Regions from separate parts of the Paenibacillus sp. AK121 genome, predicted to be linked through region 1. Evidence: predicted binding sites of a transcription regulator. Region 1 holds the regulator's gene; each other region holds the start of a gene.

The links. Region 1 encodes Rex, which represses fermentation and respiration genes when NADH is low (regulators of the CRP and FNR family bind a similar motif). Its sites were predicted from a motif close to TTGTGAAATATTTCACAA; they were not measured.
Region 2: KSP24_RS18630 (phosphoketolase family protein) is a predicted target of Rex. The motif match lies at 1,684-1,701, and genes of this name have one in related genera.
Region 3: pflB (formate C-acetyltransferase) is a predicted target of Rex. The motif match lies at 3,704-3,721, and genes of this name have one in related genera.
Region 4: KSP24_RS16280 (DoxX family membrane protein) is a predicted target of Rex. The motif match lies at 1,404-1,421, and genes of this name have one in related genera.

The regions. Positions count from the first base shown of each region.
Region 1 covers NZ_JAHPJM010000003.1:186,339-192,540, forward strand. The annotation lists gene KSP24_RS07090 (hypothetical protein) at 1-178, opposite strand, end outside; gene KSP24_RS07095 (cell wall elongation regulator TseB-like domain-containing protein) at 482-1,006, opposite strand; gene KSP24_RS07100 (amidohydrolase) at 1,044-2,345, opposite strand; gene KSP24_RS07105 (redox-sensing transcriptional repressor Rex) at 2,332-2,985, opposite strand; gene dinG (ATP-dependent DNA helicase DinG) at 3,013-5,895, opposite strand; gene KSP24_RS07115 (tetratricopeptide repeat protein) at 6,054-6,202, opposite strand, start outside.
Region 2 covers NZ_JAHPJM010000011.1:47,297-53,498, reverse strand. The annotation lists gene KSP24_RS18630 (phosphoketolase family protein) at 1-1,554, opposite strand, end outside; gene KSP24_RS18625 (GntR family transcriptional regulator) at 1,858-2,580, opposite strand; gene KSP24_RS18620 (glycosyltransferase) at 2,897-4,048, shown strand; partial or broken gene KSP24_RS18615 (ring-cleaving dioxygenase) at 4,270-5,220, opposite strand; gene KSP24_RS18610 (DoxX family protein) at 5,296-5,694, opposite strand; gene KSP24_RS18605 (DUF896 domain-containing protein) at 5,764-5,991, opposite strand.
Region 3 covers NZ_JAHPJM010000003.1:371,383-377,584, forward strand. The annotation lists gene KSP24_RS08095 (copper amine oxidase N-terminal domain-containing protein) at 1-251, opposite strand, end outside; gene pflA (pyruvate formate-lyase-activating protein) at 469-1,227, opposite strand; gene pflB (formate C-acetyltransferase) at 1,293-3,554, opposite strand; gene adhE (bifunctional acetaldehyde-CoA/alcohol dehydrogenase) at 3,882-6,202, opposite strand, start outside.
Region 4 covers NZ_JAHPJM010000008.1:190,442-196,643, forward strand. The annotation lists gene KSP24_RS16275 (DUF3048 domain-containing protein) at 185-1,279, opposite strand; gene KSP24_RS16280 (DoxX family membrane protein) at 1,528-2,046, shown strand; gene KSP24_RS16285 (hypothetical protein) at 2,310-3,233, shown strand; gene KSP24_RS16290 (dioxygenase family protein) at 3,306-4,097, opposite strand; gene KSP24_RS16295 (alpha/beta hydrolase) at 4,190-5,014, opposite strand; gene KSP24_RS16300 (hypothetical protein) at 5,290-5,589, opposite strand; gene KSP24_RS16305 (hypothetical protein) at 5,786-6,202, shown strand, end outside.

The sequences.
Region 1 (6,202 bases):
TCAATACGACCTGATCCTGTTTAATATCTATTTGAGCGCTTGTCACGCCTGGATATTGAGATACCAGTTTTTCCAGAGGACTTTGCATTGTAACCTGACGGTAAATGAACCATCCCCCAAACATCAACAAGGCTGCCAAAACGGCCGCCACAACAATAGGAACTGCACGCAATTTCAAACAACATCCTCCTCTCAAAATGTAAAACCCAGAAGAAACGGGACGAATGTCAACAAACAACCAAATTGCATGATCTTATAGAGATCAGCAACTCATTTTTCTATCATTTTTGTCTATCACTTATAAAATATAGTATATCATAACGTGAATCTAATATCGAAGGCAATGTGTGGAGGAGTTGTGATTTTCGTAGCAGCAAAAAAAGACGTAAATACGATTTAAGTCGCATTTACGTCTTTTCAACTTCAATCAGTCATTCTTTTAACAATACATTCTTTTCACCATCACTACTCCCATAACACGCTAGTAATTAGGTAAAGTATACTTTATCCCCGTCGATGCTCCATCTGAGAAACGGTAAAAGGTATAGTTATGATGGCTTTCATCATCGTAAAACAGTTGCCATACATATTCGCCATTGAACACACTCGGTTGGAGCCTTACAATTTTTGCATTTGGAAGTTGCTGCTGAATTATCGCTGTCATTTTTTGCTCGTCGACTCCGTTTTTCATCAGCTCGGTATGAACACCGCTTGGATCTGCGACAGGTACGTTAGGTTGTCCTTCCATTTTTTGAAAAGGAACCCACACCATTATATTTTCATTCTGTGCGTTTTTTCCTTGAACCACCCAATAAATCTGATCCCACACAGACTTCCAAGTCTGAGTCGTGCTAACCAGACCACCTGATTGCTTGGCCTTAATGATAGCGGCATTTTTCTCAGCCACCTGGTCTTGAGTAACGTAGGAATAATACCAGAAAATGCTGACCAGGATCAGTATTACGGCCAAAATGGCGACCGCTATCCATTTCTTCTTATTTTTCAAACCTGTGCTTCCTCTCTAAGGGGATGTGACACCTGAATTAGCGCGACAGCAGCCCTTCAAAGGCGGCTTGTGCCTCATGTTTGATACGTTCCTCGTCCATCGTCAGGCATTCGCCGTTTTTCACAACCTGACGACCGTCTACCCACACATGAGCCACGTCTTTGGCACTTGCAGAGTATACGGCATGGGAAATAAGATCTGTACGCGGCAAGAAATGGGCCTGATTCAGATCTAGCGCGATAAAGTCAGCCTTGTTGCCTGCTGCCAGCGCTCCTACTTCTTTTAAACCAATCGACTTTGCACCATACTCTGTTGCCAGACGCAGTGCTTCATTTGCAGGAACTGCTGTTGGGTCGCCAGATACTCCCTTGTGAATGAGTGCCGCCAGACGCATTTCCTCGAACATATCCAGGTTATTATTGCTGGCAGGACCGTCTGTTCCAAGAGAAACAGTAACTCCTGCACGCAGCAATTCAGGCACTCTAGCTACACCACTTGCCAGCTTCAAGTTGCTGCCTGGATTATGTGAAACCGCCACACCTCGTTCCGCTAATAAAGCTATCTCTTCGTCGTTCAAGTGTACGCCGTGGGCAACAAGTGAAGGGCGGGAGAAAAAGCCAAGCTTATCTAAGTGTGCAACTGGACGCAAACCGTAGTCGCGTACGTTTTGCTCAACTTCGGCGATCGTCTCGGACATGTGCGTATGCAATGGTAAATCGAGATCATGTGCTGCTTGAACAAATTTCTCAATAAACGCTGGCGGGCATGTGTATGGGGCATGCGGAGACATCATCGTTGTGATACGTCCGTCTGCTTTTCCATGCCAGTTACGGGCAAAAGTCACGGCCTCAGCCAGCTTGATCCGCTGTTCTTCTTCTGAACAGAGTCCAATGGCTCCACGCATCAAACTTGCACGGATGCCCGACTCTTCAGCTACACGTGCCACCTCATCCATATGATCGTACATATCCAGGAAAGTTGTGGTTCCACCTTTCAGCATTTCCAGCACTGACAAGGATGTTCCCCAATACACATCCGTAGATGTAAACTTGGCTTCCATAGGCCACATTTTTTCCTGAAGCCAGACTTGAAGTGCCAAGTCATCTCCATACCCTCGCAGCAGAGACATCGCCGCATGACCATGAGTATTAATCAGACCAGGCAAAAACAATAACCCGTTACCGTCGATTGCTTCCGTCTCTTCCTCACCCGCAGGCAGAGTCTCGCCAATGTAAGTAATACGGCTATCCTCCACAATCATAAAACCATGGATTACCCCAGCTTCAGGTCCATTCACGGCAAAAGAACCGTTTTTAATCATCCATTTATTCACTGTCATATTGTGCTTCTTCCTTTCCGTCCTCCAGATAATAAGCGAGGCTAAGCAAATCAGTTGTAAAGTCTGTGGCATGTATCCGAATGTTAGCCGGTGCCTTGAGAATGATAGGTGCAAAGTTTAAAATCGCTCCAATTCCACTCTCAATGAGCCTATCAGCTACGTGTTGTGCCTCAAAATCAGGTACAGTAATAATCCCGATTCGAATATTTTTTTCTTTCACAGTCGCTTCCAATTCATCCATCGGCTGAACGACTAAGGTATTGATTCTGGTCCCAACCTTATCCGGGAACGCATCAAATACCGCCACAATCTTCATATTGTCTTTTAAATAAGCGTTATAGTTTGATAGGGCTTGACCCAGATTACCCGCTCCGACCAATACTACATTAATTTGCTGGTCAATTTTCAGGATATGGCGTATTTTCTCAATTAGATAAGAAACATCGTAACCGATGCCCTTCCGACCAAAATCGCCAAAATAGGCAAGATCTTTACGAATTTGGGCCGGATTCAAATCTAACCTCTGTCCCAGCTCTTGAGAAGAGACCGTAGCCACCTCCCGTTTGTGCAGTGCATTCAGATAACGTAAATATACGGGTAATCTCCGTACGACAGCCTCTGAAATTTTATCTGATTTCATACTTGCTCCCCCTAATTGTAACGGACTTTAGGTGTCCGTCCGTTGTGCCTCTGTCTCCGGGGCGGATTGGAGCCATTCGGCGATGCGGGGCACCATTTGCTCCGATGGCATATGCTCCATTTTTGGTCCCGGTAACGAGTACAAAAAGTGCTTTCCGTAATAGGATTCGATCACACGCGTATCGTAAACGATAACGACTCCGTGGTCACTCGCTGTACGTACCAACCGCCCAAATCCCTGTTTGAAGCGAATAACTGCTTGTGGTACAGACAGCTTCATAAATGGGTTCTTCTTCTGCTGCTGGAGCAACTCGCTTTTTGCCTCCAGTAACGGGTGATTGGGCGGTTGAAACGGCAAGCGAACGATGGCCAGACAAGTCAAAGCCTTCCCTGGAATATCGACGCCTTCCCAGAAGCTGCTGGTTCCCAGCAATACAGAAGCCTTGGCTTCCTGAAAACGACGGGTTAGCTTGCTCCGACTCCCACTGTCTACACCTTGTCCTAACACGGTAATATCGCTGGATGCTAACGCCTCTTTAAGTGGCTCATACACTTGCCGGAGCATCCGATAGGAAGTAAACAGAACAAGCATTCTCCCCCGCGTCGCCTGGGCAGTCGCTCCTAGAGAGCTAACGAGCATCTCTACAAAATGTGCATCCCCTACACTGCCCTTGACACTCGGAAAGTCTCGCGGAATGACCAGCAACACCTGATCCCTGTAATTAAAAGGTGATGGGAGCTGTGACGTCATTAATCGTCCTTGATCCGCTGCCTCCTGCAAGCCGAGTTGATCGGTCATGTACTGAAACGACTTATCTACCGATAAAGTAGCAGATGTCAAAATAATACTTCTTTTTTTGTCAAAAAACATTTCTTTCAACTGGCGGCTCACATCGACGGGCACTGCATAAAATTGCAATGATTTACTACGGAATTGCCCACTCGCTTCGAGCCAATATACGGTTGTTTCATCATCGAGTCGTATAAAGAAGCGCAAATTTTCCCTAATCCCCGCCAAATCCTTAAGCAGACCCGTGATATCTGTAATGAGACTATCCGCCGCATAATCGTCGTGTTCTTCCTTGACATCCAGCATCAGCTTGTCGCCCTTGCGCAAAATTTCACTCAACGTTACATAAAGCTGATTTTCCAACGCCGCCGCTTGATCCCACTTTGCAGGCTTGGCCGACGGTTTGAGACGCGAAGAAAATTGTCCCGTTTCACCCGGTGTGGCATCAGACCGCTCTGGCAACATACCAAACAGCTTATCGCTTAGCAGGTCCCAAGTTTCCTTAACCTCTAACACGAGTGGGTACAGCTGATCAATGGTCGAGGCCCATTCCGTCGACTTCTCATGCCCCGACTTTGCCAACTGCTGACGTAACGAAGGCAATTGTCCGTTCTTACTGTCCTTGAACAATCGAGTCAGCGTATGCACGAGTGTGAAATATTTCATATGCATGCCCAGGTGCTTACCGGCTACTTCCTCTAGATGATGTGCTTCATCAATTACAAGATGTTCATAGCTGGGCAATAGCTGGTGACTTGCTTTGACGTCGGTGAACAGCTTGGAGTGATTCGTAATAACCACATCCGCTGTTCCTGCTTCATGACGTGCACGATGATAGTAGCACTTGCGGAACCATGGGCAAGAACGGCCGAGACAGGACTCGGAATCACTAGCTACTGTTTCCCAAAAATCCCCTCCACGGTTGCTCAGGTTCAGTTCCTCATCATCACCAGTTTCTGTCAGAGTCAGCCAGACAATCATTTGAGCCGCTGTAATCAAGTCTTCCTTTGGTGTCGCGAAGTCTCTTCTGTTTATTTTATGTTCAAACTTACGCAGACACAAATAATGCCCCCGACCCTTAAAAATGGCAGCCCGGAACGGGAACGGAATCACTTTTGTCAGCATCGGAATATCACGCTCTCGCAATTGCTCCTGCAGATTAATGGTATGCGTGCTTACTGTGACCCTCTGCCCATATTTTACACTGTGATATAGTGACGGAAGCAAATAGCCTAGGGACTTCCCTGTTCCTGTACCCGCCTCAATCAACAAATGCTTATCTTGACTCAGGGCTTGATTTACACCCTCAATCATTTGTGTTTGCGCCTCGCGCTCCTCATATTGGCTCAAGGATGAACGCAAATTGTCCCGCACATCATCCATATACTCCTCAAAGGAAACGCCTGAGAGTGGATTCGGATCATCTTCTCTACGTGGAGTAGCCAGTTCGGTCCAATCTTCCACTTTAAGCGCAAGCTGACGAAAAAACTGATGTTTCTCCAAATCCTGAATAGGGTCTAGCTCTTTCTCTTCTCGTATGCCGTCAAGAAACCAACCCAGGTCACTGTCTTCCTCTGCGAACAAATCGCTGAGCCGCTGTATCGTTATCAGAGGTAATGCCTGAAGCTCACTCAGACACTTTAAAAACACCTCAGCCGTAGCCAACGCGTCGCTGTCTGCTTGATGAGGGCGGTCATGCGCCAGCCCAAACTCTGAGGAAACAAAACCCAACTGATAAGAAGATAACGACGGAAACATAATTTTCAGAAAATCCATCGTATCCAAAATTCTACCGCTAAAGGGTAAATATCCACACCGGTCCAAAGCGCTTTGCAAAAAATTGAAATCAAACGCCACGTTATGACCGACCAGCACGACATCGTCCAGCATAGGCACGAGCTCCATCATCATTTCTTCGAGTGCAGGTGCATCCTTGACGTCATCATCTGTAATTCCGGTCAATCCGGTGATAAAAGGTGGAATAGATCTGCCAGGGTTTACATAAGAGCCGTAAACACGGGAAATGCTGTTATCATGATCTATAATTGCAAGTCCGACTTGAATGATGTCATCCGCGGACTGGGTGCCTGTCGTTTCAAAATCCAATACCGCAAATTTCATTCGAGCTTAATCCTTTCTTATGACACATACAAAAATAATAACTCTGTATAATAGCATAGCAGAAGATTGTCTGTTTGGAAATTAAGACAGTCAAAAAAAGACGATGCACACACCGCCTAAGGAGGTGAGCATGCATCGTCTTACTCGGTGTCTGACAACTACATCCAGGTCAACAAGGAACTGTCGTAGCGAAGCTTTTCGGCACCGGACAAACAGGCTTGCATATTGTGCAGTGGCTCGGGCAGCGTTGGATCGAACTGATGCGCGAGAGCGAAATATTTTTGCGCCTCTTTTACGTCTGCCTGCT
Region 2 (6,202 bases), on a different contig from region 1:
ACGCCATCCTTGATCCGTTGCTTTACGCAACCATTTGAAGTGTTGAGTGATCATCGAGTCAACCACACGCAGGAAGGCTTCGTAACTTGCGAAGAAACCATGACGGCCTGTTAACACATAACCTTCCAGCAATCCTTCAGCTTGGTGTTCAGACAATTGGGAATCAATGACACGACCATAAGATGATAAGAATTCATCATTAGGCTCAATAATTTGATCCATCCATTGGCGTTTGGTTACTTCAAAAACAGGAGCCAAGCGGTTAGACATCGTTTCATCAGGTCCGAAGATTCTGAAATTGCGATTCTCTTCATTTAATACAACCACATCTTTAACGTATTTGCCCAAAACCGACATATCTTGCGCAATCACTTTACCAGGTGTGGAGTTATCCAGCGCATAATTACGGAAATCTGGCAATTTCAAGTCTTTAATAAGATTACCCGCATTCGCAACAGGGTTCATTCCCATTCGTTTCTCGCCTGTAGGCAGAATTTCAGCAATCTCAGCTTTTAAACGACCGTTTTCGTCGAACAATTCCTCTGGTCTATAGCTATTCAGCCATTCTAATAAGGCAGGTGCGTGCTGCATATTTTTTTGATCAACCGGAATTGGAACCTGATGGGCACGGAACGAATTTGTATTCGGCACTCCGTCCCATTCCTTTGGACCCGTCCAGCCTTTAGGTGAACGGAAGATAAGTACTGGCCACGCCGGACGAGTAAGATCATTATTTTCACGCGCATTCTTCTGGATAGCTTCGATCTTCTCGATGGCAGTATCCAATACTTTCGCCATTTCTGGATGCATGTGATCAGGGTCTTCACCTTCAACAAAAAACGGTTCCCAACCTAAACCTTTAAAGAACGAAGTTAACTCTTCTTTCGATTGGCGAGACATAATCGTTGGGTTACTAATTTTGAAGCCATTCAAGTGTAAGATTGGCAGCACTGCGCCATCCGTGATTGGATTGATAAATCTGTTAGAGAACCACGAAGCGGCTAATGGTCCCGTTTCAGCTTCACCATCCCCAATAACAACAGCCGAAATCAGATTCGGATTATCTAAAATAGCACCTACACCATGAGAAAGGGAATAGCCCAGCTCTCCACCTTCATGGATAGATCCAGGTGTTTCAGGAGCAGCATGCGAAGCAATACCGCCAGGGAACGAAAATTGTTTGAACAGTTTCTTCATGCCTGGGATATCTTGAGTGATTTGTGGATAGATTTCAGTGTAGCTTCCATCAAGATATGAATTTGAAACCATAACCTGGCCGCCGTGACCAGGACCTTCAATATAAAGCATGTTCAAATCATATTTATTAATAACACGATTAAGATGAGCATAAATAAAGTTTTGGCCTGGAATCGTGCCCCAGTGTCCAATAGGCTTCACCTTTACATCCGAATCTTTCAAAGGTTCTCTCAACAAAGGATTGTCTTTTAAATAAAGCTGACCTACTGAAATGTAGTTGGTTGCACGCCAGTATGCATCAAGTTTTTTCAAATATGTTTGAGATGAGTATTCTGCTAACACGGGTGTTAAGGCCATGGTGTCCACTCCCTAGTAATTTGGTTTGTAATTTGGTTTGTAATTTATTTCCGGAAATTTCATCTACAAGTACATCATAACGCTACGCTAAATTAATTCAACCTTTTTCACAAGTGATACGGTCCAATTTTGTGAAATTTTGAACATACTATGAAATATAAATTAAAAAGACAGTAAAAAAGCTCTTACATTAAAATATATAGAAAGATAAACCAATAAAATTCATGATAAATGGAAGGTTCGCAGGCTCTAATTCTTTTTTAAAACCATAAAAAAAGACCGGAGAATTCTCCAGTCTTTTCGTTAGTGTACCGATACAAAGGTATTAAATTTCAAATATTTGTAATGAAACCGCATATGTGAAAATTCAAATGGCGTGCCGTTATCCAAAAAGAAAACACCCTCCATAATGCCTACCGGTTCATTTTCTTTTAATTGTAGTAGCTTTTGATCATTCTCTTGGGATGGTTCTGCAAAAATGGATAAAAAAGATTTGGTGACGGCCAGGTTCCGCGAGTCTTCCAAATAATTAAAAATGGAACCCTCAATAATCGTCTGATTTAAATCTTGGACAATTTTAATGGGGATGTAGCCCGTTTCAATCATAAAGGGATCGTCATCAAACAGGCGTAAGCGAACAATTTTATAAACAAAATCATGGGTATCCAAGAACAAATCGCGCTGTAGTTCTTCTGTCGGTGGAATGACCTCGAAACTCAATACTTTGATTTTTGGCTTTTTGCCATGCATTTGAAAATTATCAGTAACTCCTAGATTAGAGCCTTCATAGTTAAAGATAGATTCATTTCTTATGTATAAGGGATTAATAAATGTCCCGGAGCCTTGTTTTTTGAAAATAATTCCGACACTCTCCATTTTAGTCAGAGCGCGTTTAATGGAACTACGACTAACCTGGTAAGTCTCACTAAGACTACGTTCATCTGGCAATCTCATATCTGCAAACTTTCCAGCGAAAATTTTCATTTTAAGATCGTCAATAATTTGCTTATAGACAAATTGTGTCATATAGTACTCCTCTTTCAGGTCTTCTATAACTCCATATAGTTTACCATAAACATGTCCATTTCATCTCATGTTTGTTTGTATCTCTTTTACTTTACATCCTTATGCGTAATGCTGCCATGACATATACATCACACCACTGAAAATACCTGCAAAATAGCAAAAATTACAGAACCTCCACCTTAACATCCTCAATATGACCAAGCCTGTTTCGCACCTTGAGGGGTGTTTGACCAGACCAGGCTAAAATCCTTGAATACATTGTTATTATTTATCTTGTTCAAACGTGTTCTAATAAGAATGGTGGGGGGAGATCACATTGACAATCCGCTACAGCGTCATCATTCCAACCTATAATCGAGCCCAGCAGCTGCTGCTCACACTCGCCTCATTTGAAGCACAAACCTATCCGAAGCAATTATTCGAAGTGATTGTAGCTGATGACGGCTCTACAGATGGGACGAAAGAAGTGGTCGAAGGCTTCAAAGCATCCTATCCTCTTACTTATGTGTCACACCCGGAACAACGCGGTCGATCTGCCGTTCGAAATTTGGGACTGCGCCGAGCAAAAGGGATATATATCATTTTCTGCGACGCTGACTTTTTGGTGCTACCTCATTTCATTAAAACCGTGAGTCGTTATCACCGCAAGTATCCCAAATCCGTGCTTTCAGGCATTCCTCACTCGTGGGACGATGCATTTACCCATTATCACCCTGACTTTTCTGTGGAAGAAAAAGAACATTGTCGGAGCATACTTACACAATCAGGCTTATGGAATCCCGACTTTGAAACAGCGAATGAAATTATCCCGATCATCACCCCTCATGATGTCCTGCATCAAACGGGTGCATTGTCTAAAGTCGTTAGCCCCACCAGGGTTCCGCCCAGTACTCAAAAACAATTTGCCTCAACGGACGTAGCTCCCTGGATGATGCTAGTAACTCGTTGTGTAGCCATCAGACGCAACCACTTGATTCGTATTGGAGGTTTCAATGAACGGTTTGTGCTGTACGGACTCGAAGACTGGGACTTGGGCTATAGACTGCATCGCTTAAAAATCCCTTTTTATTGCATCAAAGAGGTGGTCGGATATCATCAGGAACATCCAACCCATCTTAGAGGTAACGTTTTAAATACGGAAAATCTGAGAATCATGTATGAAACTTACGGGTTCAATGACTCCTCGTTAAATTTATTCGCTCTAATTCCTCCATCCGAGGATTTTGAGACCTACAAAAATACGCTGCGCGTATTACGCAGGGGACTCCGTTCTAGGTTAACACGTTCATCGGCTATGTTGTTGAGAAGGACATTACGCATTGCTGCCAAGCAGTTTTATTATCAAAACAACAACCCAGCATACCAGCAAGCATTACGGGTGATAAAAAAGAAAGCAGAGAACCGGAAAAGCCGAGTCGCCCACGTGTTACGAGAAATGCTGGTAAAGTCTGAAAAGCTGTTGGAATAACAAGAGGACGGTAGCACACGAGACACATACCTGGAAGCAGATTCTGTCCTGGATAGATAATGTCGTATATTAGATTAGTCAAATCATAAATATAGGTTAATTGCGGAGGATTTCATTTTCAGGTGGTAACCTATCAAATGAAAAATCCACAATCGAATGAGATTGTGGATTTATGTGACTTCATCTGGATGCAAAACAGCAGCTATTTCGTTTGATTTCGTTTACTTTTGTTTATCTGTTAATGTTCTCACTTCAATAGGATGCAGGTTTGCCTCGATCTGAGCCCGCTGCGGTTCATACCACTCTGGCAGCATTAATTTCTGCCCCAAAGATTCTGCAGGTTCATCGTTAGCAAATCCCGGTGGATCTGTAGCAATTTCAAAAAGTATGCCGCCCGCTTCTCTGAAATATATTGCATTAAAATATTGGCGGTCGATGATTGGAGTTGGCTGATAGCCATAATGCTGAACTGCGCTTCTCCACTCTTCATGTTGCTCGAAATCTTTTGCGCGCCATGCAATGTGATGTACCGTGCCTGCTCCACCAAAGCCTAAGCCCATTTTGACGAGCGGAACATCCACAATGTTGCCGATTTCTCCAGCGGACTGATAACGAGCATATTCGGCGTCTTCATCGATTTTCGTAAATCCGAGTATGCTCTCCAATGCATCCATCGTTTTCTGTGGGTTGGCGCTAAATAGCACTGCACCTCCGAACCCCTTGATTGCTTTATCAGCCGAAATGCCATCGTAAAACCAGGTACTGTTCGATCCCTCCGCACGTTCAACAAGCTCAAGACGTAGGCCCTCATTATCCTCGAATTGAAGGTATTGTTCATTAAAACGGCTTGTTTTCGTAACTTAAATACCAAAGCTTTTCAAACGATGCTGCCAAAAATCAAGCGAACCTAGCGGTACCACATACGAGGTTATACCCACCTGGCCGCCTCCGATTCGCCCTTTGGGAGTTCCCGGTGCAGGGAAAAAAGTAATGATCGTTCCTGGGCTCCCTGCCTCGTTACCAAAGTACAAGTGGTAAACCTCGGGGGCATCGAAGTTGATGGTTTTCTTCACTAACCGAAGTCCAAGAATACCTGCATAGAAATCGACATTAGCCTGCGGATTACCGGCAAAAGCTGTAATATGATGGATACCTGTCGTTTGAAGTGACATATAAAACCCTCCTTTAAATCGTAGAAATCCTTATTTTCCATTATCGTTCAATTTTTAATGATCTAAGTTCATGTATTAATGAAGTATTGCATCAATGGAATATGAACCTGCACCTGTCAACGCAATCCCGATTACGACAGCAATAAGAACCAGTGGATATTCATAGCCATTAGCGGTTGCCCAGATTCCGTTTTGACCATGCACTTTGACAATCGCTCCGAGCATCGCCATCGTAATCAACAGTGCAGCCAGTGGAGTGAGCAGTCCTACAGTAAATAGAGCCCCTCCCAGCAATTCCATCAATCCAGCGGCCACAGCCATCAATACCCCAGGCTTGATCCCGATTGATTCCATCCAACCACCGGTACCTTTTGGACCATAGCCGCCAAACCAGCCAAAAAGCTTCTGAGCCCCGTGCCCCACGAATAGCAATCCAACCACCAAACGTATTAACAACAATCCACTCGCCAACATAAAATCACTCTCCATATTATATTTATTATTTAAAGATTTTTAAATTAGAGATATTAGACAAAATTAAATTCATGGCTTAACGATTTGAGCCTGTTCTTTTCTTAATTTTTCAGGAGTAACATCATCTCCATTCGGATCATAAATCGTAGCATTCAAAAGTATGCTTTTGATTGAGCCTCGAAAGATTTGAAGGTATTCTTTGCGAAGATCCATTTGTTCCGTTTTTTCAATTTCAGTTAACCCAACTTCTTTTGCTTTGTTTGCCAACTGGTTAATTCTTTCTAAAATCGCAATCATGTGTATACCTCCCTATTCAAAATTTGCTGTTGTTTTATCTTTAATTTATTTATCTTGATATAAAGATATAATATTTCATTGTTCTTGTCAACACTTTATTAAAGAGAGGAGAAAATGAATCCTTGAGTTGCCTTTGAAGATGAATGAAAAAAGAAGCCGCGAAAACATAATTGCATACTCAACGGAGGCAAGTCCCCTTCCAAAGATCCTG
Region 3 (6,202 bases), 190 kb from region 1:
AGACCAGTCAATGGATCATTGGATACACCTGTGTTATTAGGTGTTACCGTATTATTTTGTGTGCTTGTTCCATCTTGATCTCCGATACTATTCTGAACGCCGGAATCAGCAACATTGGTCTGAGCCTGCTGTGCGCTAACCGAATCGGTGGATTGAACAGTTGTTGATGCTGCTTCTGCTCCTACAGGGGCTACTGCAGCCACCTGAGCTACCGCCAGGGCGGTGAGCATGGTCCATTTCTTGAAATTCATTGTCTGTCTCCTTCTATCCCCAAATTATTATCATTCCCGTGAAAAGTCATACTATTAGACGCGACAGTTGCTAAAAAGTTTCTGGAAATTTTGACGATCATGAAAAAAAGGGAACATTCTCCTGTGAATGCAAAAATTCAACAACAAAAAACCGCCGTCCATCTGATCTGATGTGGCGGCGGCTTCATAACCTGAAAGTAGTTCTGATCCATTTACATTATGATGGACGACAGGCAGTATTCGTTCCTGCAGTCTCCAGACGACCCTCTTCAATGAGTCGATAAGCGCGTTGAACTTCTTCATCTGTAGGGGACGGAACTCCCTCCAGCGGATACGCCTTACCGAGCATTTCCCATTTGTAAACACCCATTTGATGGTAAGGTAAAATTTCGAATTTTTCGACTCCGTTCAACGTTCCAATGAACCGTCCCAAATTTAGTAGATCTTGCTCGTCATCATGAATACCCGGTACAAATACGTGTCTAATCCACATCTTGCGCCCTTGCTCAGACAACCATCGGGCCGTACTTAACATACGGTCGTTAGACTTGCCTGTAAGCTTAATATGCTTGTCGTTATCGATGTGCTTAATATCTAGTAGTACCAAATCCGTTACGTCCAGCAGATCATGGATACGACCTGCATCATTAAAGCCGTTACTGTCCAATGTCGTGTGCAAATTCCAGCGACGTTTCACTTCTTTGAACAGCTCTGCTACAAAATGAGCTTGCAATGTCGGTTCTCCACCGGATACGGTTAATCCGCCTCCTGAAGAACGGTAATAGGCTAAATATGGCTCAATCTCAGCCAATACTTCTTCTAACGTCATCGGGTTACCTTCATTCAAGGCCCAAGTGTCCGGATTATGGCAATATTGACATTTTAACAAGCATCCTTGCATAAAGAGCACGAAGCGGATGCCGGGACCATCGACGGTCCCGAAGGTTTCCAATGAGTGTATGTGACCTTTCAACATGTTGCATCATCCTTCCCGCATCCGCTATGCGTGCGTCAGTGTATTATTTGATACGTAAAACTTATTTACATTGTACCGTGGAAAGTACGGTTAATAACATCCAATTGTTGCTCACGAGTCAGCTTGATAAAGTTAACGGCATAGCCGGAAACACGAATCGTAAGTTGTGGATAGTTTTCTGGGTGCTCCATTGCATCCAAAAGTTGTTCACGAGCAAACACATTGACATTCAGATGATGTGCGTGGCTTCCAAAATAGCCATCCATCATCGAAACAAGGTTTGTTTTGCGTGTTTCTTCTTCTTTACCCAGTGCTTTAGGCACGATAGAGAAGGTATTCGAAATACCATCTAAGCTGTGTTCATAAGGCAATTTGGCTACGGAACTCAGAGATGCCAGAGCACCTTTTTTATCACGACCATGCATCGGGTTTGCACCTGGTGCGAACGGTTCGCCTGCTTTACGTCCATCAGGTGTTGTACCTGTTTTCTTACCATATACCACGTTGGAAGTAATAGTCAGTACTGATTGAGTAGGAACCGCATTACGATAAGCTTTATGTTTGCGGATCATGCTCATGAAGCTTTCTACCAGTTCTACAGCGATAGTATCTACGCGGTCATCGTTGTTACCGTAGCAAGGGTATTCGCCTTCGATTTCAAAGTCAACAGCAATTCCTTTTTCGTTACGAATTGGTTTAACTTTTGCATATTTAATGGCGCTCAAGGAGTCGGTAGCAACTGACAGACCCGCAATACCACAAGCCATGGTACGAAGAATATCACGGTCATGCAACGCCATTTCAATGCGTTCGTAGCTATATTTATCATGCATATAGTGAATAACATTCAAAGTGTTCATGTACAGTTTTGCCAGCCATTCCATCATAGGTTTGAAACGGCTCAACACTTCTTCGTAATCCAGCACTTCGCTTGTAATGGCTGGGAACTCAGGTCCTACTTGAACGCCGGATTTTTCATCCTTACCACCGTTAATGGCATACAGCAGAGCTTTTGCCAAGTTGGCACGAGCACCAAAGAATTGCATTTGTTTACCAATTCTCATGGCGGATACACAACAAGCAATACCATAATCATCGCCGTAGATTGGACGCATCAAATCGTCATTTTCATATTGAATGGAGCTAGTTTCAATAGAAACTTTTGCACAATATTTTTTAAAGCCCTCAGGCAGTTTTTCTGACCACAGTACAGTCAAGTTAGGCTCTGGAGCAGGTCCTAAGTTGTACAGTGTGTGCAAGAAGCGGAAGCTGTTTTTGGTAACACGAGTTTCTCCAGTGACAGACATACCACCAATGGATTCTGTTACCCAAGTTGGGTCACCACTGAACAGTTCATTGTAGTCAGGTGTACGCAGGAACTTAACAATACGCAGTTTCATAACAAAATGATCGACCAGTTCCTGAGCTTGTTCTTCGTTCATCGTACCTTCCTCAAGATCACGTTGAGTATAGATATCAAGGAATGAAGATACACGTCCCAAGGACATTGCTGCACCATTTTGTTCTTTAATCGCTGCGAGATATCCAAAATATACCCATTGGAAAGCTTCTTTTGCATTGTTAGCAGGTTTAGAAATATCAAAACCGTGCTCAGCAGCCATTTGTTTCAATTCATTCAAAGCACGAATTTGTTCAGAAATTTCTTCACGTAGACGGATTACGTCTTCTTCCATGGAATCAACTTCAAGGCTTTTCAATTGAAGTTTTTTATCTTGGATCAAGAAGTCTGCACCATACAGAGCTACGCGACGATAGTCACCGATTATACGACCACGACCATATGCATCTGGCAAACCAGTAATGATGCCAGCTTTACGAGCTGCTCTCATTTCATCAGTATAAGCGTCAAATACACCTTGGTTGTGTGTTTTACGAATATGAGTGAAAATGTCAACAATGCTTTGTGGCACTTCAAAACCATAGGCTTTGCAAGCGTCGATCATCATCCGAATTCCACCAAACGGCTGCAAAGAACGTTTGAATGGAGCATCTGTTTGTACACCGACAATTTGTTCTTTGTCCCGGTCCAAATAGCCCGGTTTATGTGAAATAATGGTGGATGGCGTATTTACGTCTACATCAAGCACGCCGCCGTTTGCCAACTCTTTTTTAGTAAGATCAGATACAATTTCCCACAATGCAGTTGTATTGGCGGTAGGACCAACCAAAAATTCTTCATTGCCAACATAAGGTGAGATATTGGTTTCAATAAAATCGTTGACGTTAACTTCTCTAGTCCATTTTCCTTTTTTAAAACCTCTCCAGCCAGATTGTTGCTCTTGTAATTCTCTCTCAATCACCGACATGTAAATCCCTCCAAATTGTTTGGTCTTCCGGACTTGTGATTTTTTTCACGTTTAAACTATTTCTTGAGCCCGGCCTTTTCACCGATGCCTTACGCTCAGTGTCGGGACCTTTCTTACACTCTTATTGTAGAATAATGATAGAGTGTAGTATGTGACATAAATCACAATACGAGTGATTTTTATCACTTTATTTTCCCTAGCTTCACGCCTATACCTTCAGCCTCGCCGCTCACCTCCCTTCCCAAACCAAGAGGCCCTCTATATAGAGAGCCTGCATTGGTATTGTATAGGAAAATGCTTTGTTACAAGCCTCTTCATACTATTATATTATTGATCAAAGCGTCCGTAGAAGGCATTGCGGTATACATCAGCCAATTCAGTAACCAGCGGCAGCTTTGGATTTGCAGTTGTACATTGATCCTCAAAAGCGCGGTCAGCCAGATAATCTACACGTGATTCAAAGTCTTTTGGATCGAATCCGAGTTGTTGGAACGATTCCTCGATACCGAGTGTTTTGTTCAACTTACGGATCGCGTCAATTAAGCTGTTAACCCCTTCTTCAGTGGTACGTGCAGGCAGTCCCAGTATGCGTGCAATTTCTGCATAGCGCTCATCTGCAACAAAGTGCGAATATTTAGGGAACGAAGCAAATTTTGTCGGTTTTTTCGCATTGTAGCGAATAACGTGCGGCAGCAAGATAGCATTCGTGCGGCCATGCGCCGTATGGTATTGTCCGCCCCATTTATGTGCAAGACTGTGGTTAATACCCAAGAATGCATTAGCAAACGCCATACCTGCAAGTGTAGAAGCATTATGCATTTTTTCGCGAGCCAACTTGTCGCCGATCAGAGCCGATTGCTCCAGGTATTGGAATACCAGTTGAATGGCTTTAATTGCCAGACCATCTGTGTAATCATTGGCCATTACAGACACGTAAGCCTCGATAGCATGTGTCAGAACGTCCATACCTGTATCGGCTACAGCTGTTTTAGGCAGCGAATATACAAACACAGGGTCAATAATTGCCACATCAGGAGTCAACTCATAGTCAGCCAGCGGATACTTCGTGTTGCCCAGGTTTTTGTCTGTAATTACTGCAAACGATGTGACTTCCGAACCTGTACCCGAGGTTGTAGGGATAGCTACAAATTGTGCTTTTTGACCCAGACGTGGGTACTTGTAAATCCGTTTACGAATATCCATGAATTTTTGCTTCAAGTTATTGAAATCAGTATCCGGATATTCATAGAACATCCACATGCCTTTAGCAGCATCCATTGGCGAACCGCCGCCGAGTGCGATGATGCAATCCGGTTGGAAACGTCTCATCATTTCAGTACCACGCTCTACCGTAACTGTCGATGGATCTGGCTCAACTTCAGAGAACACTTCAATCGCAACTGGTGTTTGGCGCTGGTGCAAATAATGAATGACGCGGTCCACATATCCGAGTTTCACCATCATAGGGTCAGTGATAATGGCTACACGTGTGATATCAGGCATTTTAGCAAGATACTGTGTCGAATTTTTCTCAAAATAAATTTTGGAAGGTACTTTGAACCATTGCATATTCACCGTCCGTTTCGCCACCCTTTTCACATTAATCAAGTTAACTGCAGATACGTTCGACGAAGTCGAGTTACGACCGTACGAACCGCAACCAAGTGTCAACGAAGGAAGGTTGGTGTTGTAAATATCACCGATTGCACCATGTGTGGAAGGTGCATTTACAATGATACGACCTGTTTGCAAACGGTTTGCAAAGCGAGCGATAACGTCCTCATCTTGCGAATGGATAGCTGACGAGTGACCCATACCGCCGAACTCTACAACTTCAGCAGCACGTTGGATACCTTGCTCTGCATTTTTCACTTTGTAGCAAGCCAATACCGGACTCAATTTTTCCGCAGATAATGGGAATTTGGTTCCTACTCCTTCAATTTCAGCGACCAAAATTTTTGTTCCTGCCGGTACTGTAATGCCGCTCATTTCAGCTATTTTTACAGCAGACTGTCCGACGATGGCCGGGTTCACTGCACATTTTTCTACATTCATAGCCCCTTGAGTGAGCTTAGCTGCTTCTTCTTTATTTACAAAGTAGCAACCATTAGCAATCATCAATTTCTTCACTTGCTCGAAGATAGGCTCTTCGATAATTACGGCTTGTTCCGAAGCACAAATCATACCGTTATCAAAAGATTTAGAAAGGATAAGGTCGTTCACGGCCTGTTTGATATCGGCTGTTTTTTCAATAAAGCAAGGTACGTTACCAGGACCTACGCCAAGTGCAGGTTTACCACAGCTATAAGCTGCCTTAACCATGCCTGATCCGCCAGTTGCCAAAATCAATGCCACATCAGGGTGGTTCATCAGTACATTTGTTTTATCCATCGAAGGTGCTTCAATCCATTGGATGCAATCCGCTGGAGCACCATGTTTAACAGCTGCTTCAAGCAATACGCGGGCTGCTTCCGCACTACACGATTGAGCAGATGGATGGAAGCCGAAAATGATTGGGTTACGTGTTTTAATGGCAATTAACGCTTTGAACATCGTAGTCGAAGTCGGGTTTGTTACTGGAGTAATCCCCATGATGATACCGACTGGCTCTGCAATCTTTTGGAAGCTATCGAAATCATTATCTTCAA
Region 4 (6,202 bases), on a different contig from region 1:
ATTACCCCTTTACGAAAATATCCGCAACCTGTTTCGACTGCAATAGACAACCTTTGCTATCTTATCACACTCATCAATGTTTTTGTAATGTTTGTAAAAGCAAATTTCTAGATATACGTATACAATGCCCGACATAGAGAGTCATTATCCGACAATTTTTTCCTAAATAGGTGTATTACGTTTTCTAATTCGCTTCAAACGTTACATGTTCCGTTAGTGAAGTATCTGCAGGTACTACATGTATATAGGATGTACCTGGTGTTAACGGGATTTCAACCCCATTTTTCATAAACCGAATCGCATCGCCAGATGTATGCTGCCATTCAGCACGTATTAACTGTCCTTGTTGAAACACCATGGCCTCTCCGCTACCGTCCAGTTCAACGCTTAGTCTGCCTACATCATCCAGCGTTCGATGCCTCGTGCTCATCACAATAACATTAGCCGCTGAGAGCTGTTGGTTATTATTTTGATCTAGATGTGACTTTTCGTTCACAAAACGCTTATATCGTTGATCGGCTCGATCATAGGTATAAGATACGCGATAGCTTTTCAGCAAAAACCGGATGTGCACAGATGCGGCACTCTCGTCCACCATAACTGGAGTTTCGCCGGTTTTGAGATAAGGATACACTGGAACTTCCGTCTGCTTGGTATATCCTTTGCTTTCGCTTCCTTTACGTAGCCTGCTCACATCTGTGTATAAATTATGTGGTGGACGACGATCTTTACTTCGCCAAAAATAAGCCCCTCCATTTGAAATCTCATCCAGATGCTCCTTCCGCTGCTGCTGTAAAATCGCATAGGCATCTGTACTTCCCCCTGCATGTATCGGTAACGCACCATAGGTTTCGCCTAGTTCAATCAAATACGGCCGAATACTGCGGACCGGACCGATCTTCACATCTCCACCATGACTTTGGAAAAAAGCTACCAAACGGGTAATTCCGCCTTCTGCAAGAACCTCATATACCATGTCTGCCTGGCTAAGCCCTGCCTGTGGACGCGCAGCCGGGGCATTGTTAATCATGACAGCCAGTGGCCGCTCCAAAACAGGCTGCTCCACCGGAAGCCCGGTAAGCGGAGCTGTAAATGCCGGAACAGATGGCTCCTTAGGCGGTTCAAGCACCTTCTTCTCTGTTTCTTGCTGGTTCGGTTGGGGAACGGATTCAGATTCACCCGTATTGGACAAAGCAGAACAAGATATCATTGTCATGCATAACAGAGCTGAGGCCATCACACGCAACCAATGATTTCGTTGAAACATGGGCCCGGACAAGTTCATCCCTCCACATCGTTATTTTTCTCATTATAAGCTTTATTTCCTGTTTTTGTCTTGATTGAGGCATTACCTCTCTATAGAATACTTATCTAAAGACATTAAAATTTAAAAATATTAGAGTTTGTGATTTTTATCACAAATAACTGTAACTGAACCTAATACAATAAAGGTGTAGCAAAGATGATCATCCCAAACAAAATGAAATACAACCCATCATTATAGATTAAGAAAGAGGAGTGATTTGAATGTTTAACAACTGGTTACGTGAGAACAAAGTAGCAATGTGGCTGCTGACTGTAGTACGGATTTATCTAGGTTATGAATGGATGACCCACGGACTTGAGAAGCTGACTGGCGGATTCGATGCAGGTGGATTTATTTCGGGGGCCATTGCTAAAACAGGCGGAGATCACCCCGCTGTACAAGGCTGGTGGGGATCGTTCCTTGAAGCCTTTGCCCTGCCGAATGTCGGTTTGTTCAACGTCCTGATCCCATTGGGTGAGTTCTTAGTCGGGGTTGGCCTGCTGCTTGGTACATTGACTACACTGGCTACTTTGATGGCTATGGTTATGAACTTCTCGTTCCTGTTCTCGGGTACAGTAAGCACCAATGCAATCTACCTGCTGGTTGAAATCTTCCTTATCGTTGCTGGTGCAAATGCCGGAAGAATCGGCTTTGACCGTTGGGTACTGCCCTTCCTGCGTGGACTGTTTGGCAAAAATAAAGATACTTATCAAACGGACCCCAATCGAAAAATAGCTTAACTATCCAAAAAACAACCGTTATCCTCTGGAAAATGGTTGTTTTTTTGTTCAGCCATGCTGCTTCTCTTTAATGTATGGCTATGCTGCACCCTCCTCTATTTAAGTGAACAAAGGAGTCCTCAAGTCCATCCTGACTTGGAGACTCCTTTTTCGGGTTCATCTTTCCCCCGAACGTTTACAAGTTGGATACAACATGGAATGTTCACGATACATTTACCTTGTACACTACAGTTACATCAAAGAACCTAATGGAGGGTTATACCATGAAAAAAATCACCCAAGCCTATCTCATGCTCGCAGCAGTAACTTTCACAGTACAGACGATCGGATTGGGATCTACGACATCAGCCAAAGCAGCGACATCTACTACAATATCTCAAGCAGAAGTTGTACAACATATTTCCAAAACCTTCGAGCAGCTACTTTGCCAACCAGGTAAGCTACCTCAGGCATTCATTTATTTGCAAAAACATATTCAATCCATTCCTGCCTCTCAAGCTACCATCCTAGTGCTACATTTCGAAAATGCACAGAAACAGCAATTGGATTCATATGCACAGACCTTATATCCGACCTCTGTTCAAACTAAGATTAATCAAGTCTATAAACCCGGTGATTCGTTCACTAATGTAATCAGTCGGACAAACGATGCAAAACTGAAAAAATTACTCACTCAATCCAGAGATGCCGGCTACAAACTTGAAACCGCAGAAGGCATGTTTTACCCAGTCATCAACTATGAAAAATATAAAGTATTCAGAAATGACATTACCGCAGATATCCGCAGCTATATTGACATCATGGCGACGGAATCTGGACAGCCGGCTACCAAGGATGCGGCATTACACATCGGTTATCAACAGTTAGCCGGAAGGGTGCTGGCGCAAGAGTCGTTTATAACCCAATATCCACATTCCAATCGTACACAAGCAGTGAAATCATTACATGATCTCTATTTCTTCTATACTTTTTATGGTACGAACAATACACCACTATTCGTTGATGACACCGGGAAGATTCGCCCCAATGCCAAAAAAGGGTATCAGCTCGTCGTTCAACGCAACAGGGATTCGAAGAGTACCTACATTCAAAAGCTGAAGGCATTTATGACACTATTGGATCAAAATGAAGATAAGCGAACTCCGCAAGTATCCGCCTGGCTAAAAAAGAACGTGCCTGCTAATTAATCACAGAAGAACACACCAAAAGAACTTCCAACCCCACACACCATGCGGTTTCGGAAGTTCTCTTTCTTACATTTACAGATCATTTTCTTGACCAAAAGCCCAACAATTGAGGCTCAATGAGCCAAGGACATACGACTGAAAAAGCTTACGCGCGGAGCGATCATGATCGGCAGCCCCCATCACGTAAAACAAAGGCGAAAAGTGCTCTATTCCATACGAAGGAACCGCCTGCTTGGCATATGGAGCCTTCTTGTCATATTGGAATAGATGACGCAAATTCCAGTCTTGAAGCTGCTGTGCAATCCAGTCATCATATTGAACGGCCCAATCGGCTGGCTCACTCGTCTGCTTGAGTGTCCGCAAGTTGTGGACCAAGCCTCCACTACCAAGGATCAAAATCCCTTGTTCACGCAGTGGCGCCAGCATCCGTCCAATCTCATATTGCTCCTGAGGATCGCGTCGTGAATCAATGGATAAGGGTACGACCGGTATGTCCGCATCAGGATATATATGCCGCAAAACCACCCATGCTCCATGATCCAGTCCCCGGTTCCGAACCGGCTGGTGGAACAGGTTATGCTGACTGAACAGATGCCCTATCTCCTCATACAGCTTTGGATCGCCTGGTGCAGGGTAATCAAGTGAGTACATTTCTTCGGGAAAGCCGTAGAAATCGTGCAACGCTGCATGCTGATCATCCGCGCCGATACATTGATCGGGGCTATCCCAATGCGCGGAAAAAATGATGATTCCTTTGGGTCGGGGCAGGCTCGCGCCCAGCTTTGCAAGAAAGCTGGTATATGCGTTATTTTCTACAGCCAGTGTCGGTGAACCATGCGCAACAAAAATTGAGGGTAATGTCATCGCTGCCAACCTCCACACGCCAGTATAGTGTTACTCTTTCATTTTACTCCGGCGGAGGAGCAATTTCCAATACAATCCGTTACACCCTGAAATCAGATCATCCAGTGCTGCCAATCCCGTTGAATATTTTCCTGTTCATCCAGCCATTCCAGTGTGCGGTCAATCAGCTGTTGCCGCTCTTTACCTGACGAGAAAGTGTGATCTCCCTGGAAAATAATCTCCTTATCACAGCGTCCCTCTGGACGCATCCAGAATACCTTTTGAAACAGAAATGCATAATCCACAGGAATGATATCATCCGAGGTGCCATGAATAACGAGCACATCACCGTTAAATTTAACGGCCTCTTGGAACGGTTGGAATTGAGCTAATGACTCAAAATAAGCTGGTGTGAACTTATAGCCCAAGTAGTCTGCATGACCGGTTTTAACAGACTCGTCGTACACGCTTCGCTCCGTAATTTTGACAATGTCGTTGAACGGATAGCCGACAGCTGACCAAAGGACCAGGTTTTGTACTCTCTTGTCCCGAACGGCTGTGAGCAGGGCAACAGCGCCCCCCAAACTGTGACCGATCAGCGTCACCTTGGTCGGGTCAATGTCCGCGCAATTCACGGCGTAATCCAACACTGTGCGTGTCTGATTGATCATGGATTCGAGCCCCTGCTTGCCGTATTCACCCGTACTTTCCCCACAACCGGCAAAGTCAAAGCGCAGTACAAAATATCCACCTTCGGCCAATTCACGCGCAGTCTTGACGAACAATCGATCGACTCCGATACGATTGCCCACAAAACCGTGACAAATGACAACGAGCGGAACTCGTCTCTGACGTCCTCCCTCATTCGTACGGTTTGGATAATGAATTGTTGCGGCCAGCTCCTCATGTTCAAAACGAATTCCAATTTGCCGTTCCATCCTGATTCCCCCTGTTTCAAGCTTCACTAAAGCATTTTATCATTCAAACTCATATAGTAACGTGGAATATCCATCCAGAATATTCATTCACTTTAATTCCGATAAGTTTAATAAGTTTTATAGTAAAGTCAGTCTATCATCGCCCTGCTTCCTTGTCAACCTGTCAGTTCATACCGGGATGGAAGTAAACAAATGGCGCTCCCCGATGTGATGCCGGAGAACGCCATACTACTCGCTTATTAGAGTGCATTCGCTACATTAGAGTAGACGACTTGCTACTCGTAGCTGTGCCTGAACATTTGGTGGGTTTCGACTCGTCCCTCCCACTCCAGTTTACAAGAGGCGCCGTTATTTTGATCCTCATGCCACAGGCTGCGGTAGCTCTGTTCACCCAGTTCACCTGCAAATTCTGTGTCCTCAGCCAATTCAGTATCGTCCAATATACGGTACGTTGGAGATGTCCCTTGAACGCTTCGGTGACTCACGTTTGCAAGCAAGGCTTCGCCGCTGTTCCCGTTCGGAGCACCTGTCAGTCGTTTTTGGACCGAATAATCTGCCTGGTTCTCCAGTTCCATGATGCCACATCCTCTCAACGTTTTATATTCAGGTTGCTCCATGTGCTCACCCTTTATCCAGTTTGAGGAGAATGCAGCGGTAATATACATAATGGATAAAGCCTTTTGCCATCCGGCGTTTCCTCACGTATACTGTCTTTGTTACAAAATGGCGATTCCAGCAGCTTGGGATACGATCATAAAGCAGGAGGAAGCAATGAATAAAGCAAAAAATTATACACTTATTGCCTGGGTTGCCTTGTCCATGTTTTTCTTGACACAGGCGATTATTGGTTGGTTTATCACATTTACAGGCGGGGATATCAAACCTTTTGAAAAAATTAGCCTTTCCACCCTCATCATCATCGCCGCAGGTGCCATTCTGCTGGTTGAAGCACTGATGAATTTCATGGATCGTCCGGAAGAAGGCGAGGAGACTCAACAGCCAGACCATGCTCCCGCGAAGCCCCAAATGAATTTCAAATCCATCTTGATGTATGTAGTACTGGTTGTTGTCATTCTTGTCGCCGGACTTGCGCTACGCAGTGTGCTGCCGGTATTCAAAATCTCACCTTGGATGAATTTAGTGCTTGCGGCTATTGGCTTTATTGGACTCAAACCGATTTTTCTGCGT